DNA from 2 places in the Sphingomonas sp. Leaf5 genome. Region 2 is predicted to be linked to the other one. Evidence: riboswitches for the same ligand, from Rfam matches in the RefSeq annotation. Region 2 holds a riboswitch; the other holds the start of a gene.
What was found. A riboswitch is a leader RNA that binds a small molecule or an ion and turns the genes downstream of it on or off. The one in region 2 is predicted to bind cobalamin.
Positions count from the first base shown of each region.

Region 1: linked by a shared signal. The riboswitch ahead of ASE50_RS14830 (TonB-dependent receptor plug domain-containing protein) and the one ahead of ASE50_RS07750 (putative oxygenase MesX) in region 2 are both predicted to bind cobalamin.

Region 1 covers NZ_LMJZ01000022.1:67,654-75,725, forward strand. Annotated here, with positions in the region: gene ASE50_RS14815 (ABC transporter substrate-binding protein) at 1-97, opposite strand, end outside; gene cobO (cob(I)yrinic acid a,c-diamide adenosyltransferase) at 94-705, opposite strand; gene ASE50_RS14825 (aminotransferase class I/II-fold pyridoxal phosphate-dependent enzyme) at 702-1,700, opposite strand; gene ASE50_RS14830 (TonB-dependent receptor plug domain-containing protein) at 1,700-3,637, opposite strand; cobalamin riboswitch at 3,773-3,974, opposite strand; gene cobU (bifunctional adenosylcobinamide kinase/adenosylcobinamide-phosphate guanylyltransferase) at 4,000-4,524, shown strand; gene ASE50_RS14840 (NmrA family NAD(P)-binding protein) at 4,546-5,445, opposite strand; gene ASE50_RS14845 (hypothetical protein) at 5,512-6,375, shown strand; gene ASE50_RS14850 (glycosyltransferase family 4 protein) at 6,297-7,517, opposite strand; gene ASE50_RS14855 (glycosyltransferase family 4 protein) at 7,514-8,072, opposite strand, start outside.
Region 2 covers NZ_LMJZ01000008.1:14,109-22,180, forward strand. Annotated here, with positions in the region: gene ASE50_RS07740 (TonB-dependent receptor) at 1-1,999, opposite strand, end outside; gene ASE50_RS07745 (methionine synthase) at 2,124-3,152, opposite strand; gene ASE50_RS07750 (putative oxygenase MesX) at 3,182-4,159, opposite strand; cobalamin riboswitch at 4,286-4,509, opposite strand; gene ASE50_RS07755 (TonB-dependent receptor) at 4,783-7,170, opposite strand; gene ASE50_RS07760 (arylsulfatase) at 7,343-8,072, shown strand, end outside.

The DNA.
Region 1 (8,072 bases), on a different contig from region 2:
CATCGACGCACGGATTGATCGACACGATCCGGGGCGCACGCGGCGCGGCCGACACCAGCGCGGGTGTCGCCAGCAACAGGGCGAGCGGACGGATCAATATTCGACGCCCTTCTGCGCCTTGAACCCGGCATGATAGGGATGCTTCACCTCGCCGAATTCGGTGACCAGATCGGCGAGGTCGAGCAGTTCGGGCTTCGCGTTGCGGCCGGTGATGCAGATATGCTTGGTGAGCGGCCGGTCCTTCAAGAACGCGACGATCTCGGCGATCGGCAGCGTATCGTCGCGCAGCACGATGTTCAGTTCGTCGAGGATGACGAAATCGATCGCGGGGTCGAGGATCATCTCCTTCGACCGTTCCCATGCCGCACGGGCGGCGGCGATGTCCTGCGCGCGGTCCTGCGTTTCCCAGGTGAACCCCTCGCCCATCACCTCGAAGCTGGCGAGATCGGGATGGGCGTCGAAGAAGTTGCGCTCGCCCGTCTCCCATTTGCCCTTCACATACTGCAGGATCGCGACGCGCATCCCCCAGCCGATGCTGCGGATCGCCATGCCGAACGCGCTCGACGACTTGCCCTTGCCATTGCCGGTATGGACGATCAGCAGCCCGCGTTCGAGCGTGCGGCGCGCCTGCATCTTTTCGCGCGCGACCGCCATACGCTGCATCCGTGCATTGTGGCGGGCGTGATCGTCGGGCGTCTCGGTCATCGGGGAAACTCCTCCAGGGCGGTGGTCAGGCGCGACAATGCCGCCCCGTCGGGTGGCAGGCCGATCCGCAACCGGTCGCGCCGGTCGGCGAACGGCCGGGTCAGGATGGCATGGTTGCACAAATGGCGGAACAGCGCGTGCGCGTCGCGGGCCTCGATCAGCCGGAACAGCGGCGCGCGGCCGACGATATCGACCCCGGTCAGCACACGGTCGAGCAGCGCGCCGACCGTCGCGATCCGCTCTGCCTGTGCGTCGGCAAAGGCGCGATCGGCATAGGCCGCCGCCCCGATCCGCACCGCCGCACTCGACACCGGCCAGTCGCCGAGCAGGTGACGCAGCGCGCCCGCCACCCCGCTCCCGGCAAGGACGAAGCCCAGCCGCAATCCGGGCAGACCATAGAATTTACCGAACGATCGCAGCACGATCAGCCGGTCGGACGCTTCTCCCGCCAGACCGGCCTCGGGATCGGCATAGGCTTCGTCGACCACGACGGTCATCCGCCGCGCCAGCGCGCGCAGATGGTCCGCCGGCGTGACGAAACCGTCGGGATTGGCCGGGCTGGCCAATACCAGCAAGTCGGCATCGCCCGGATCGGTGAGCGCAGCGACGGCACGCGCCTCTCCCCAAGCCGCGGCATGGCCGGCATAGCCCGGCCGCACCACTGCCGGCCGCTCGGCGGGCAGGATCACGGACAGCAGCCGCAGCGCGAGGTCGGTCCCCGGCACCGCGACGACGCAGGCCGGATCGGCGACGCCGAACGCCCGCGCCGCCGCTTGTTCCAGTGCGCCGATCTCGCCCGGTTCGGGCAACCGGGTAAGGCCCAACGCACTCCCCTCCCTTGTCAGGGAGGGGAGTAGCGATGGGTCGATGCCCGTAACCGGATACGCCCATGGCGCGATGCCGGTCGACAGGTCGATCCAGTCGTCCCCGCCGAACGCACGCATGGCGGCGGTCACCCGCCCGCCATACGCACAAAATTCGGCGAGGTCGCTCATCAGTAGCGGAGCCGCACGCCGCCATAGGCAGCGCGCCCCGGCGTCCCGTACTGAAAGATCGTCTCATAACGTTCGTCGAACAGGTTTTCGACGCGGCCATAGACGTCGATCCGTTCGGTCACCGGGAACGACGCGCGCAGATCGGTCAGGACATAGCCGTCCAGCCGCCGCGCGTTCGACGCATTGTCGAAACTGTCGCCGACCATGGTGACGGTCGCCCCCATTGCCAGCCCGAACGCCCAGCGATAATCGGCGTTGACGCTCAGGCTATCGGCCGGCCGCCGCGCCAGTTTGCGCCCGAAATTGGCGGTCCCGGCCGACCGGTTCTCGGCATCCAGCCACGTATAGGCGGCGGCGACGGTGAACGCCTCGACCGGCCGCAGTTTCAGCGCGAACTCCAGCCCCTTCGCCTCGGCCCGGGCGATATTGTCATAGGTGCCGTCCGGCTTGCCCGCGCACACGCCGGTCGTCACGCCGAAGCACGACACGAACGCGATCAGATCCTTCGACGTACGATCGAACCATGTCGCGCTCGCCTCGACCGCGCCGTTCAGCCCGCGCTGGGTGATACCCGCGTCCCAGCCCTGCGAACGCTCCGGGGTCAGCGCCGCATTCCCATATTCGCTCTGCAACTGGAACAGGGTCGGTGCCTTGAACCCTTCCGAATAGCTCGCGCGCAACACGGTGTTGCCGGCGTTCGGCGACCACACGCCGCTGCCCGAAAACACCGTCGCCCCGCCGAAGACATTATGGTCGTCATGCCGCACGCCGCCGGTCAGCGTCAGGTTTTCGATCGGCGTCACCGCCAACTGGCCATAGACGCCCAGCAGCCGCGCGCGACCAGTGGCGGTCGGACCGCCGAAGCTCGACGTGGTGAAGCGCGACACCTCGCGCTCGACGCCGAAGGTCGCGAACACTGCGTCCGTCACGTCGAACGACCCCTGATAGTCGATACGGTCGTTGCGCCCCTTCCCCCGGAACGTCTCGGTCGGCGTGCCATCGGGGTCGGTATTGGTCCGGTTGCTCGACGTATGGGCATAGCCGACGCGGTTGCGGAACCGCCCGTCAAACAACGCGGCGTTCAGGCCGGTATAGCCGGTCCATTGCTCGGCATCGCCGTACTCGCGGGTATCGCCGAAGCTGAAGCTCGGCGCGGGAAAGCCGTCGATCTCGGTCCGTCCGTTCGAATAGAAGCCGCGGACATCGACCGATACGCTGTCGGCCAGCGCCACCGACACGCTACCGTTCGCGCCATAGCTGCGATAGCCATCCTTTTCGCGACCCGGCGCATAGGCCGAGATGCCGTCGGTGGTCAGGAAGCCGCCGCCGATGCTGGCCGATACCGGCCCCGCCTTGCCCGAGATGTTCGCGAACCCCTGTCCGGTACCGAACGAGCCGCCCTCGCCGCGCACGTTGATCGACAGATCGTCGGTCGGCTGGCGGGTGATGAGGTTGACGACGCCGCCGATCGCCTGGCTGCCCCACAGCACCGACTGCGCCCCGCGCAGCACTTCGATCCGGGCGATATTGCCGATCAGCAGATTGCCGAAGTTGAACCCGCCACCCGGCGACGACGGGTCGTTCAGCTTCACGCCGTCGATCAGCGCCACGGTCTGGTCGCTGTCGGCGCCGCGGATGTTGACGCTGGTCGTGGTGCCGATGCCGCCGTTGCGGGTGACGGTGACGCCCGGCGTCTGGCGCAACAGGTCGGACACGACCACCGCCTGCCGCTGTTCGATGGTGGTCAGGTCGAGCACGGTGATCGCCTGCCCCACGGTATCGACCGGGCGGGCTTCGCGGTTGGCGGTGACGACGATCTCGTCGCCTTCCCCCGCCACGCGTTCGAGGCCGAGCGACGATTGCGCGCTCTGCGCGAAGGCCGGGGCAGCCGCGAACAGGCACGGCAGCAACAGCAAACGGGTCTTCGAAATCTTCATGAGGCACTCCCCCCAGACATAACCAAGGGGACGCGCACCGATGACGCCGGAACAGGCTGTTCCCATTCGCGCACGACCCCCAAACGACGTCGTCACGCGAGGAAACCCTCGATCGCCCGGCACACCCCGTCCGCGCGAAGGACAACCGCGACGGGCAGGTCTCCTGGCTTCCGGGTCGTCGCCTTGCCCGGCCTTCCCGGACCGAAGTCCAGTGGCACGCGGAGGAGCAAGGCTCGCCGGTCACAGTTGCGGGGGCAGCCCCGGATGACGCGTCTAAAACGCGCTTCCGGGTTCCCTTTTCATCCCGTTTCTGGGAACCTGTCGCATCCGCGCCCTTAAAGCGCATCGAAGCGCAGGACAAGATGGCGACGACAACCCTGTTCGTGGGCGGTGCCCGATCGGGAAAGAGCCGGCTGGCGCAGCAGGCGTGCGAGGCGTTGCCGGGGCCATGGACCTACCTCGCCACGGCGGAGCCGTGGGACGAGGAGATGACCGACCGCATCGCCCGCCACCGTGCCGATCGCGGGCCGGGATGGCAAACGGTCGAATGCCCGATCGATCTGGCCAGCGCGATCGATGCGGCGACGGGGCCGGTGCTGGTCGATTGCCTGACGCTGTGGCTGTCGAACCTGATGCTGGGAGACCATGCTATCGACCGCTACACCACCGACCTACTCGCCGCGATCGGCCGCGCGGCACATCCGGTGCTGCTGGTCAGCAACGAGGTCGGCATGGGCATCGTCCCCGACCACCCCCTCGGCCGCCGGTTCCGCGACGCGGCGGGGCGGCTCAATCAGGCGGTGGCGGCGACGGTCGACCGCAGCTGGTTCGTGGTCGCGGGGATGGTGTTGCCGCTGGAGCGGTTCGATCCACACGCAACGCGGTGACCCCCGCGCAGGGGGATAGGATCATCCCTGCGCCACCACCTCGCGCAACGGCGTCCACGCCACGTCATACCGCCCGTTATCCACCGGCGCCGACGGTGCGCGACCGTCGAACATATTGTGGAGATACTGCATCCCCTGCCACGCCGGAAACACCTGATCGCGCGCGGGGAACAACCGGCGCGTCACCCCGATCATCCGCGACAGCGCCGCCAGCGATCCGGCGCGCAGCAGACCATAGGGCCGCCCCGTCACCTCGCCCATCAACGCCGCCAGATCGCGCGCGCTGACCTCAGCCCCCGCGATATGCAGGTCGCGCGGCGCGGCGGGGTCGAGCGCGGCGGCGGCGGTATAGGCGGCGACATCGTCTTTGGTCGTCAGCGCGAACTTCGTGTCGGCATCGCCCCAGTACAGCACCCGCCGCACCCGCCGCTGGATCAACGGCATCTGTCCGTTGAGCATATCGGCGAATGCGCCGTTGAAGATCGACGTCGCCATGATCGGCGCGGTGTCGATCCGGGTGCGGAACGCGCGGCGCAGATCGAAATTGCGGTTGGTGCCGGTCGGCAGCGCGCGATAATCGATCGAGAAATCGGACGGGATGAACCGCGCCGCCCCGCCGCCCAGCGCCGCATCGAGCAACCGTGTCTGGGTATCCAGAATCGTCTCGCCCAGCCCGTTCAGCGCCGATACCACGCACAACACCCCGCGACAGGCATGGGCCAGCGCCTGCGCATCGTCGAAATCGACCGGACAGGGTTCGGCCCCGATCGCTTCCAGTGCCGCTAGCCGATCGGGCGCCGTCCCGGGGCGAACCAGCGCGCGCACCTTCGCGCCGCGCGCAACGGCCGCCTTCGCGATCCGGCCGCCAAGGTCGCCGGTCGCGCCTGCGACGATGATCGTGTCGTTGGTCGTTTCCCGCATCAATCCTCCGAACCGCCACGCGACGTCGTGCGTTCCCCGACGCAGCAACGCAAGGGGGCGGATGGGATGAATCAGGATTGGCCACGCTGCCCGATCTGCGGCAACGCCAACTGGCACGACCGCGCGCTGCCCGAATGCACCCATTGCGGTCTGGCGGTCGCCGATCTTGATTTCGACGCCGTGCGGTTACGCGACGCGATCGCCGACCATCTGCGCGGCTGCACGCCCGAACGCGAATTCGCGCTGTCCCCCCATGCCCGTCGCAATGCCGCATGGGCGGTGGGACTGGTCGACGGTAAACCTGCGACACCGCAGCCGCATGCCGTGACGCTCGGCATGATCGCGCGCGCCAGCGAAGCCGACGGGGTCGCGGCGATGCTGACGGGGTTGCGCTCCGATTTTCCCCGCGCGATCGTCCTGCTCGACGGCACGGTCGACGACGCGGCGGCGCTGGCCGGACGGGTGCCATGGGCGCGGATCGTCGCCCATCCGCTAGGCGGCGACTTCGCCGCGCAACGCAACCGGGTACAAGCATTGGCGACCGGCTGGGTGCTGCAACTCGATACCGACGAACGGCCCGATGCCGCGCTGCCGGCGTCCCTTGGCTGGCTCACCGCAGCGGCTGATCGCGACGGGCTGCAGTCGCTAGGCTTGCCGCGCCGCAACCGCGTCGATGGTATGCAATCGGCGCTGTGGCCCGACATCCAGTACCGGCTGAACCGGGCCGAGGTCCGCTTCGCCGGCATCGTCCATGAACGCCCGGTGGTGGCGTTCGAACGCACCTCGCTCGCGCTGGCCGGGGCGATCGACCATTTTCTTAGCCGGTCACGCGTCCTCGAACGGTCGCGCGTTTACGAAGCCATGTCGACCGGTGCCGGCCGCCCGAGCGACGAGGCCGCCCTGCTCCGCCCGTTCGCCGCCACGACATAGGCCGCCGCCGTCTCCGCCGCGAGGCCGGCGCGGGTGAACCGCCCCGCCGCCACCCGCGCCGCCGCCGACAGCGCCAGCCGCAGCGCATCATCGCGCAGCATCCGCCACAAGACCGCGCCCAGCGCGATGGCCGTGCAATCCTGCGCCAGCAATCCCGCGCCACTGCCGCCGACGAACAGCCTCGCGCTCGGATCCTCGCCGCACGCCGCGATCGGCCGGCCGAACGTCATCGCCTCCTGATAGACCAGCCCGAAACTCTCGTAGCGCGACGGCGCGACGACGATATCCGCCGCCGCCAGCGCGGCGTGGAGCGCATCGTCCTCGACCCGGTGATGGACATCGATCCGCCGAAGCGCCGCCGGTGGCAACCGGTCGAGTTCGTGGCGATGCAGCCCGATCATCGTCAGCCGGAAATCGGGCAGCGTGCCGGCATCGGCCTCCGCCGCCAGCGCGGGCAGCGCGCCGATCAGCGCATCGGTTCCTTTGCGCGGTTCGTTGCGCCCGACGAACAACATGCGCAGCACGGCATTGCCCGGCGGATAGGGCGCGGCCTGTCCCGCCGCCACGATCGCGGGCGGCAGGCTCAGCCCGATCACGGCATGGCCCGGCCCCGGCGGCACCGTGCCGTACAGCGCCGCGACCTTCGCACCATGCGCTTCGGTATTGGAAATCAGCCCGGCGGACTGCCGCGCCGACAGCGCCTCCAGTGCCACCGCCGCCCAGCGGTCGATCCGGTCGCGCAGGGTGCGGGGCTTGGCGGCGCTGGTCGCGACCGGCGTCGAATTGCGGGTGACCAGCGGCACCGGCCCGGTCAGCGCGACCCACAGCCCCGGCGCATACCAGTTGGTCGCCTCGACCACGTCGAACGGGCGCTCGGCATGCAGCCGCCGCACCGTCCGCGCGATCATCGCCGGGCCGCACGCATGGCCGATGCCGGGCCAGCGCCGCAACCGGGCCAGCCAGCCATCGACCTGCGCGCCGATCACCTCGACCGCGCCGTCCATGCTGCGGTCGCGGCGGTCCATCGTCACGACGCGGACGTCATGTCCCGCCTCGGCCAGCGCCTGCGCGATCTCCTGCGCCGCGCGCGACAGGCCGCTCTTTTCGGGGGGATAGGCCCAACTGATGAGTCCGACCCTCACGCCACCGCCCCATGCGCCAGCGCGATCCGTTGCCGGTACAGCGCCACATATTCCTCCGCCATGCGGGTCGCGGTGAAGCGCGCCTCGAACCGTTCGCGCACCTTCGCCCGGTCGAGCGTGTCGATCCGCGCCAGCGCCGCGACCGCCTCCTCCTCGTTCTTCACGACGAAGCCGGTGACGCCGTGGTCGACGACCTCGCGCACGCTGCCGCGATCCCATGCGATCACCGGCGTGCCGCAGGCCATCGCCTCGATCATCACCAGTCCGAAGGGTTCGGGCCAGTCGATCGGGAACAACAGCGCCGCCGCTTCGCCCAGCAAGGCCTGTTTGCCGCGGTCGTCGACCTCGCCGACATGGTCGGCATCGTCGCCCAGCAACGGTGCGACCCGTTCGTCAAAATAGCGCGGATTGCCGACATCGATGCCGCCGGCCAGCCGGATCGGTCGCCCGGCCACGCGCGCGACGCGGATTGCGACATCGGGCCGCTTCTGGTCGGTCATCCGCCCGATAAACGCGACCCCCGGCCCGCCCGGACCGGCCGAGAACCGCTCGGCC
Region 2 (8,072 bases):
AAATCGACTGCCGCACCCTGCCATCGAGATAGGTGTAGTTGGCAAAGATCGTCCACGCCAGCAGGATCGATCCCGACAGCCCGACCGCGATACCATCGACACGCGCTTTGCCGTCGAGCACCTGCAACCCGGCGGGCAATGCCGGATCGTTCGACGGCACCCGGTAATTGGTGCGTTCGTTGCGGAACACGGCGGCGGTCACTTCCAGCTTGCGCCCGAACAGCGCGGCCTTCACCCCCGCCTCGATATTCTCGGCGGTTTCGGGGGCCACCGCGCACGGGTCGGCGGCACCGGCCGCGTTGGGCGTGGCCGACACCACGCCGCAACCCAGACGTACCGTCTGCGACGACGGCGTCTTCGACTTGCCGTATCCGGCATAGATGCTGACCGCCTCGACCGGATGGAACACCGCGCCACCGCGATAGGAGAATAACCGTTCGTTCGAACGCTGCACCGCCTGCTGCGCCAGCGTCAATTGCGTGCTGCCCGGCGGAACGATCGCCAGCGGCAGGTTGCGGAACCGGGCGTCCTGCACTTCCCAGCGGACGCCGCCGTTCAGTTCGAACCAGCGGTTCAGCTCCAGCGTGTCGAACGCATAGACGGCAAGGTTCTGCGTTTCCGCTCGCGCCTGCGCCGTGACCGTCAGGTTGACCGGCCCGGTCCAGCGCGTGTCGGGATTGGCGATGGACAGGTCGGGGGGCGTCACCGCGACACCGGCCGCGGTACGCAACAGGCTGCCACTGGTGATGTGATAGCTTTCGATTCCGCCCGACACGCCGATATTGGCGACGTTGCGCAAACCGCCCTTTTCGCCGGCCTCATGCCGCAGATCGACCTGATCGTAGAGCAGGTCGTTGACCTGGTCGCGCGACAGCCCGCGCGGTCCCGACGGCCGCCAGTTGCCCCGCGCGAGGCCGGTCGGACAGGCGATGCCGACGGTCGCCGCCGCATTCGCGCCGACCGGCTGCAACCCGGTGGTGGACAGGCAATAGGTGCCCTGCGGCGCGCTGGTGACGCTGTCCTGCGCGACCCGCTGCCACCGGGTCAGGTTGCGTACCGAAAGCTGGTCGTCGATCGCATGGCGGAACGTCGCGGTGAAGCGGTCGACCGTCTGGTCCTGCCGATCCAGATTGGCGATGCCGTAATAATCGGCGCGATCGACACCGGGCAGCACGCCGCCGCCGATCGGACTCTGGAAATACGGCACGCCATAGAGCGGCGTGTTGCGGTCTTCCTGATGGACATAGGCGAGCGTGAGGCTGGTCGGACCGCCGATGCCGATCGTCACCGACGGCGCGATGCCCCAGCGTTCGAATTTCTCGACGTCACGGCCGGGCACGCCGTTATGGTGATAGGCCCCGGTCAGCCGCACCGCGACCAGATCGGACACGCGCTTGTTCGCATCGATCGACGCGCGGTAATAATCGTCGGTACCGACCGATGCCTGCACGATCGACAGGTCCTGCACGCCCGGCACCTTCGATACCAGATTGATCGTGCCGCCGACCGATCCCGATCCGTTGAAGACGGTGTTCGCGCCGTTATAGACTTCGATCTGTTGCAGGTTGAACGGGTCGGTCCGGCTATATTGGGCGGAATCGCGTACGCCGTCGACGGTGATGTCGTTCGCGGCCGAATACCCGCGCAGGTTGATCGAATCGCCATAGCCGCCGCCACCTTCGCCGGCACCGAAGGTGATGCCGGGAATGGTCTGGAGCGCGTCGCGCAGCGTCTGCAGATTCTGCTTGCGGATCGTCTGGTCGTTCAGGACCGTGATCGTCTGGGGCGTGTCGCGCAACGCCGACGTCGCCTTCGGGCTTTCCACCTTCGCATCCGCAGCCTTCTGTCCATTCACGACGATCACGTCGCGATCGTCGACATGGTCCTGCGCCGTGATCGGTGCCGCCACCGGACGCACGTCCTTTTCCGCCGCCAGCGCCGGCGCGGTGGCGATGAACCCGACGCAGGTCATTGCGAGAAAGCTAGTCTTTTCGATCATGTCGTCCCCCTGTTGGACGACGCAGCTATTGCGAGTAAGTCGCAGAGTCAATGCTAATGAGAGCCATTCTTATGGCACGCTACCGGTGCGCCTTCGTGGCTCGCTGCCGACGACCCGCTCCCGGTCAACCCGCCAATTCCCTGCGAACGATGGCCGCCCCGGCCCCCAGCGCCTTCAGCTTGCCCTGTGCGACGCTGCGCGACAGCGGGGCCATCCCGCAATTGGTGGCGGGATACAGCTTGTCGGCATCGACGAAGCGCAACGCGTTGCGCAGCGTGTCGGCGACCTGTTCGGGCGTTTCGATCGTATCGGTCGCGACGTCGATCGCGCCGACCATCACCTTCTTGCCGCGGACCAGTTCGATCAGGTCCATCGGCACGCGCGAATTCTGGCACTCGAGCGAGATGATATCGATCGTCGACTTCTGGAGGTTGGGGAAGGTTTCCTCATACTGGCGCCATTCGGAGCCGAGCGTCTTCTTCCAGTCGGTATTCGCCTTGATGCCATAGCCGTAGCAGATGTGAACGGCGCTCTCGGCCGTCAGTCCTTCGGCCGCACGCTCCAGCGCGGCGATGCCCCAGTCATTGGCTTCGTCGAAGAAGACGTTGAACGCGGGTTCGTCGAACTGGACGATGTCGATGCCGGCCGCCGCCAGTTCGCGGGCTTCCTCGTTCAGGATGCAGGCGAATTCCCATGCCAGTTTCTCGCGGCTCCGATAGTGCGCGTCATACAGGGTATCGATCATCGTCATCGGTCCCGGCAGCGTCCATTTGATCGGCTGCTCGGTCTGCGCACGCAGGAAACGGGCGTCGTCGACGAAGACCGGTTTCGGTCGCGAGACGGCCCCGACGACCGTCGGCACGCTGGCGTCGTATCGGTTGCGGATGCGCACCGTCTCGCGCTTCTCAAAATCGACGCCGTCCAGATGCTCGATGAAGGTCGTGACGAAATGCTGGCGGGTCTGTTCGCCGTCACCCAGAATGTCGATCCCCGCCTGCCGCTGATCGTCGACCGCCAGGCGCAAGGCGTCCTGCTTGCCCGCGATCAGTTCGTCGCCCTCCAGTTTCCACGGCGACCACAGGGTCTCGGGCCGGGCGAGCCACGAAGGCTTGGGCAGGCTGCCCGCGGTGGTCGTCGGCAACAGGGTCGTCATGATGCAAAATCCTTCGTGTAGCGGGGGAGTTACAGGCCGCAGGTCGCGGACCAGCGCCGGAGCGCCGCGCCATGCGGCTTGATGACATGCTCCTCGGCGAACTTGCCCTGCCGGGCGGCGAGCCGGCTGCGCTCCTCGCGATCATAGACGATGCGGGTCAGCGAATAGTCCTGGTAGGTCAGGCTCGGCCGATATTGCGCGGCGGCGACCGAATTGGCGTTGTAGATCTCCGGGCGATAGATCTTCTGGAAGGTCTCCATCGTGGCGATGGTGCTGGCCAGTTCGAGGTTGGTGTAATCGCTGACCAGATCGCCGATATGATAGAAGGCCAAGGGCGCGACGCCGTGCGGCGGCATGAAATAGCGCACCGTCATGCCCATCTTCGCGAAATAGGCGTCGGTCGCCGAGGCGCGGTCGGTGCGATATTCCAGCCCGAGGATCGGATGCGTGTTGGCGGTCCGGTGATAGACTTCCTTGCTCGACACGCTCAGACAGATGACCGGGGCCTTGCGGAAACGGTCGCGATAGGCGCTGGAACCGACGAACTGCCTGAACAGATTGCCGTGCAGATCGCCGAACCCCTCGGGCGCGCCGCCGCCCCCGGCCCGGAGGTGATCGGGCAGGACGACGCTGAAGTCATAGTCGCGGACATAGGAGGAGAAGTTGTTGCCGACCATGCCGTCGGTCCGCTCGTCGCGGGTCCGGTCGACGACGACGGTGTGCAGGATCTCGATCAGCGGGAAGGGTTCGGCGTCCTCGCCGGTCCGGAGCGCGGCCGAAACGATGATCAGCTCCAGCGTATAGCGATCCCCGGTGGGATTGTCCCAATGCATCAGCGCGTTGAAGCGATGGTCGATCATCGCCAGCGTGTTGCGCAGATTATCCCGGCGGCTGTCCCCCCGCGCGAGATTGGCGAAGTTGGTGGTGATGCGCGTGTTGTCGGCCGGACGATATTCCTCGTCGAACGCGATGCTGCCGAGCGTGAACGTGAAGCCGCTATTCGTCATGACTCAACCCAGGCTTTGCGGGCGGGAGGTCTGGCGAAAGCGCGCAGGGTACGGACGGGCCGGAACGGCATCACGCCACGGACCGTCGCATCAAGCGCGATCCACCGGAGGAACCCCCGTCCGAGGAACGTTATGGCGTCGAAAGGCAGGTCTCCTGGCTCACGGGTCGCTGCGGTGGCTCCGGCCTTCCCAGGCTCCTTGCGGGAACCCAGTGACACGAAATGGAGCCGCCGCTCGCCGCTTACAGTTGCGGGGGCAGCGCCGGATTCTGCCCCGAAGGACACCACCGGCTTCCCGTCTTAGCCCCATCGCCACGCCTGGGATGGGGAACCTCGACGCGGGCGTTCAACACCATCGGGCCGAACCTGTCAATGACGATATAAAGATATCTTTATATCACGACTTCGCTCGCGGAGCGAAGACGGGTACGGCGACGGTCGGTGCTGCGGGCAATGCCGAAACATCCGATCGACAGGAGCGCGATTGCCCGCAACGGTGCAGCGTTCAACCGCGGGGTTGCCCGAGTTTCGACGTAAACGGGCAGCAGGTCATGGCGGACCGACACCCCATGCTGCTCCTGTATACCGGCCATTCGTTCGGGAACGCCGCCGTACCCGGCCGCATCACAAGCGTGTGCGCAGGGTGATGCCATAGGTTCGCGGGTCACCCAGCGTACCGGCAATTGCGCCGGTGTTGGCGGCGGCGCGTGACAGGAAATACGTCTCGTCGGTGACGTTGCGACCCCATAGCTGGATATCGAACAGCCCGTCCCCGGTGCGAAATCCGAAGCGCAGGTTCACCAGGTCATAGGCCGGGATCACCGAGTAGCGGCTGAGGCTGGCGGTGGTGTTGGTATTCGAGCGATAGCTGTAATCGCTGCCGAAATAGACCTCCCCGCCCCGCCCGGCCATATTGGCGATCGGTGCGCGGACCTCGCCGCCCGCCGATGCCGCCCATTCCGAAACGCCGGGCAATCGCTGCCCCGACAGGTCGCACAATGTCCGCCCGGTGATCTCGATCGGGCAGGGCGCATTGGCGTAGGAGATATAGCGCGCATCGTCATAGGTGCCCGATGCGTAGAGCGTCAGCCACCGCGTCGGCGTCGCGCGTACATCCCCTTCGAACCCGCGCGTGCGGACCTTGGCGGCGTTGGTGAAGAAGCTGACGCCGTTGCGTTCGATATCGATGATCGTCGTCTGATAGTCTTTCACATCGGTCCAGAAGGCGGCGGCATTGGCGGTCAGCCGCCCGCCGAACCACGTCGTCTTGACGCCTGCTTCGTAGCTGTCGATCGTCTCGGGCGCGATCACCGGATTGGCCGCGAACTGCCCGGTGGTGGTGATGTTGGCGAGGTTCAGCCCGCCGAACTTGTTGCCGCGTGCATAGGTGACATAGCCGAGTACCGGCTCGGCGACCTTCCACGACAGCGTCGCCTGTCCCGACAGCCGCCCTTCCTTGGTTTCCGCGTCATAGCGATTGGCGATGCCGTAGCGCGACCGGATCGTCTGTGCCGCCGCCTGCTGCGCCGCGGTCAGCCCGGCCAGCGACCGCCCGGTCGCGACCTGATCGAAATACCCGGTCTTGGTCTCATAGGTATAGCGCAGCCCGGTGGTCAGATCGACGCCCGGCACGACATGCCATGTCGTCTGCGCGAACGCGGCATAGCTGTCGGTCACCGGCCGCGACTGGCTGACGACATTATACTCGTTCAGCGCCGCCGCGCCGACCGCGGCATTGGTGGTCGGCGGCAGGAACCAGTCGGCGGCACGCGTCCCGTAGCGGTTGACCGCCTCCGCACGGATCGATTGATAGAGATAATAGAGGCCCGCGACATAATCGACCGGCCGGCCGCCGTTCGACGCGATGCGCAGTTCCTGGCTGACCTGTCGCTGCTCGTTGCTCTGGTGGAAATCGGCCCCGGCATCGATGCTGGTGCTGTCGCCGTCGTTATGCGGATACCAGTTCCACGCGCGATAGGCGGTGACCGAGGTCAGCGTCGCCGCACCCAGATCGAGATCGGCGGTCAGGTTGATGCCATGCTGGTTCATCGCATAGCGCGGATTGGCATCGACATCGGTGGTGCGCAGCTTCGGGTTGGCCGGCACCGGCGTGTAGCCCAGCCGCGCGGCACGGTCGTAATAGTTGTTCGCGAAGTTGGTGCCGTTGTCATAGCTGCGGATCGCGCCCAGCAGGATCGTGCCGGCGGTGAACGAACGCTGCCGCCCCCAATCGCCGATCAGCCGCAGCGTCAGCGCGTCGGTCGGTTTGTACAGCAGCTGTCCGCGCAGATTCAGGTCGTGGAAATCCTGTCCCAGCCGTCCGTCGAAGCGGTTCGGGGTAAAGCCGTCGCGATCGGTCTTCGACACGAACAGCCGCGCGGCAAGGCTGTCGGTGATCGGTCCCGAGACATAGGCATGCAACTGGCGGAACCCGACATTGCCGAGCGACACGTCGCCGCCCGCCTCGGGTTCGAACGTCGGGGCCTTGGTCGTGACGACCACCGCACCGGCCGAGGTATTCTTGCCGAACAGCGTCCCCTGCGGCCCGCGCAGCACCTCGATCCGCTCCAGATCGGCAAGGTCGAACACCGTTTGTCCGGGCCGCGCCAAATAGACGCCATCGACATAGACGCCGACCGCCGGCTCCAGCCCGTCATTATACACCGCGACATTGTTGCCGAGACCGCGGATGTTGATGCTGGTGTTGCGCGGGTTGGTATTGGTGACGACCAGGCTGGGGGTCAGCTGTTGCAGGTCGCGCAAATTATAGGTCCGCGTCGCCTCGATCTGCGCCGCCCCGAACGCGTTGATCGCGATCGGCACGTCCTGACTGCGTTCGGCGCGGCGGCGTGCGGTGACGACGATATCCTCGCCGCCTGCCGCTGCCTTGGGTGCCTCGGTGTCGACTTCGTCGGGCGTCGGCACCGGATCGGCGGCAAAAGCGGGGGTGGCGAACAGGGCGGCACCGGCGAACAGCGACAGGCGGCGGGCGCGGGCAGGCGAAATCGGCATCGATGGTCCTTCGTCGAATGGCGGCGGCACCCGCCGGACCGCCACTGGCTAGGATAGGGACGCCACCGAAACGAACGCACTTATTCCCATCGATTTGATAGATATTCTTTATTGTTGGATTTCGGGTTGGGGCTATGCCGGGCGTGTAACCTTCGCCACCTTCGGAGACCCCATGCCGGCCAAGCCCCTGATCGCCGCCGCCTTTCCCGCGCTGCTGTTCGCGCTCCCCGCCGCCGCCGCGCCCCAAACTCCGCCGGCCCCGGCCCCGGCCGCGCCTGCGGTCGCACCCAAAGACTCCCCCAATTTCCTCGTCATCGTCGCCGACGATCTGGGCTGGTCCGACATCGGCGCGTTCGGCGGGGAGATCGCGACCCCGAACCTCGACGCGCTGGCGTTGTCCGGGGTGCGCTTCACCGGCTTCCATACCGCACCGACCTGTTCGCCGACCCGATCGATGCTGATGAGCGGCGTCGACAATCATCAGGCGGGCCTCGGCACCATGGCCGAATTGTTGAGCGACGCGACCCGCGGCCGGCCCGGTTACGAAGGCTATCTGAACGACCGCGTCGCCTCGATCGCCGAACTGCTGCGCGCCGGCGGCTATACCACGCTGATGTCGGGGAAATGGCATCTCGGCCTGACCCCCGACCGCGAACCGGCGGCGCGCGGGTTCGACCATAGTTTCGCGCTGCTGCAGGGGCTGTCCAACCATTTCGGCGCGGACCAGAATGCGGCATGGAAGAAGGCCGAGCTCGCCCCCAGCTACCGCGATGACGGCAAGCCTTCCGCCCTGCCTGCCGGCAGATATTCGACCGACTATTTCGCCGACCGGTTGATCGGTTATCTCGATCAGGCGAAGCGCGCGGGCGACGACCGCCCGTTTTTCGCCTATCTTCCCTTCA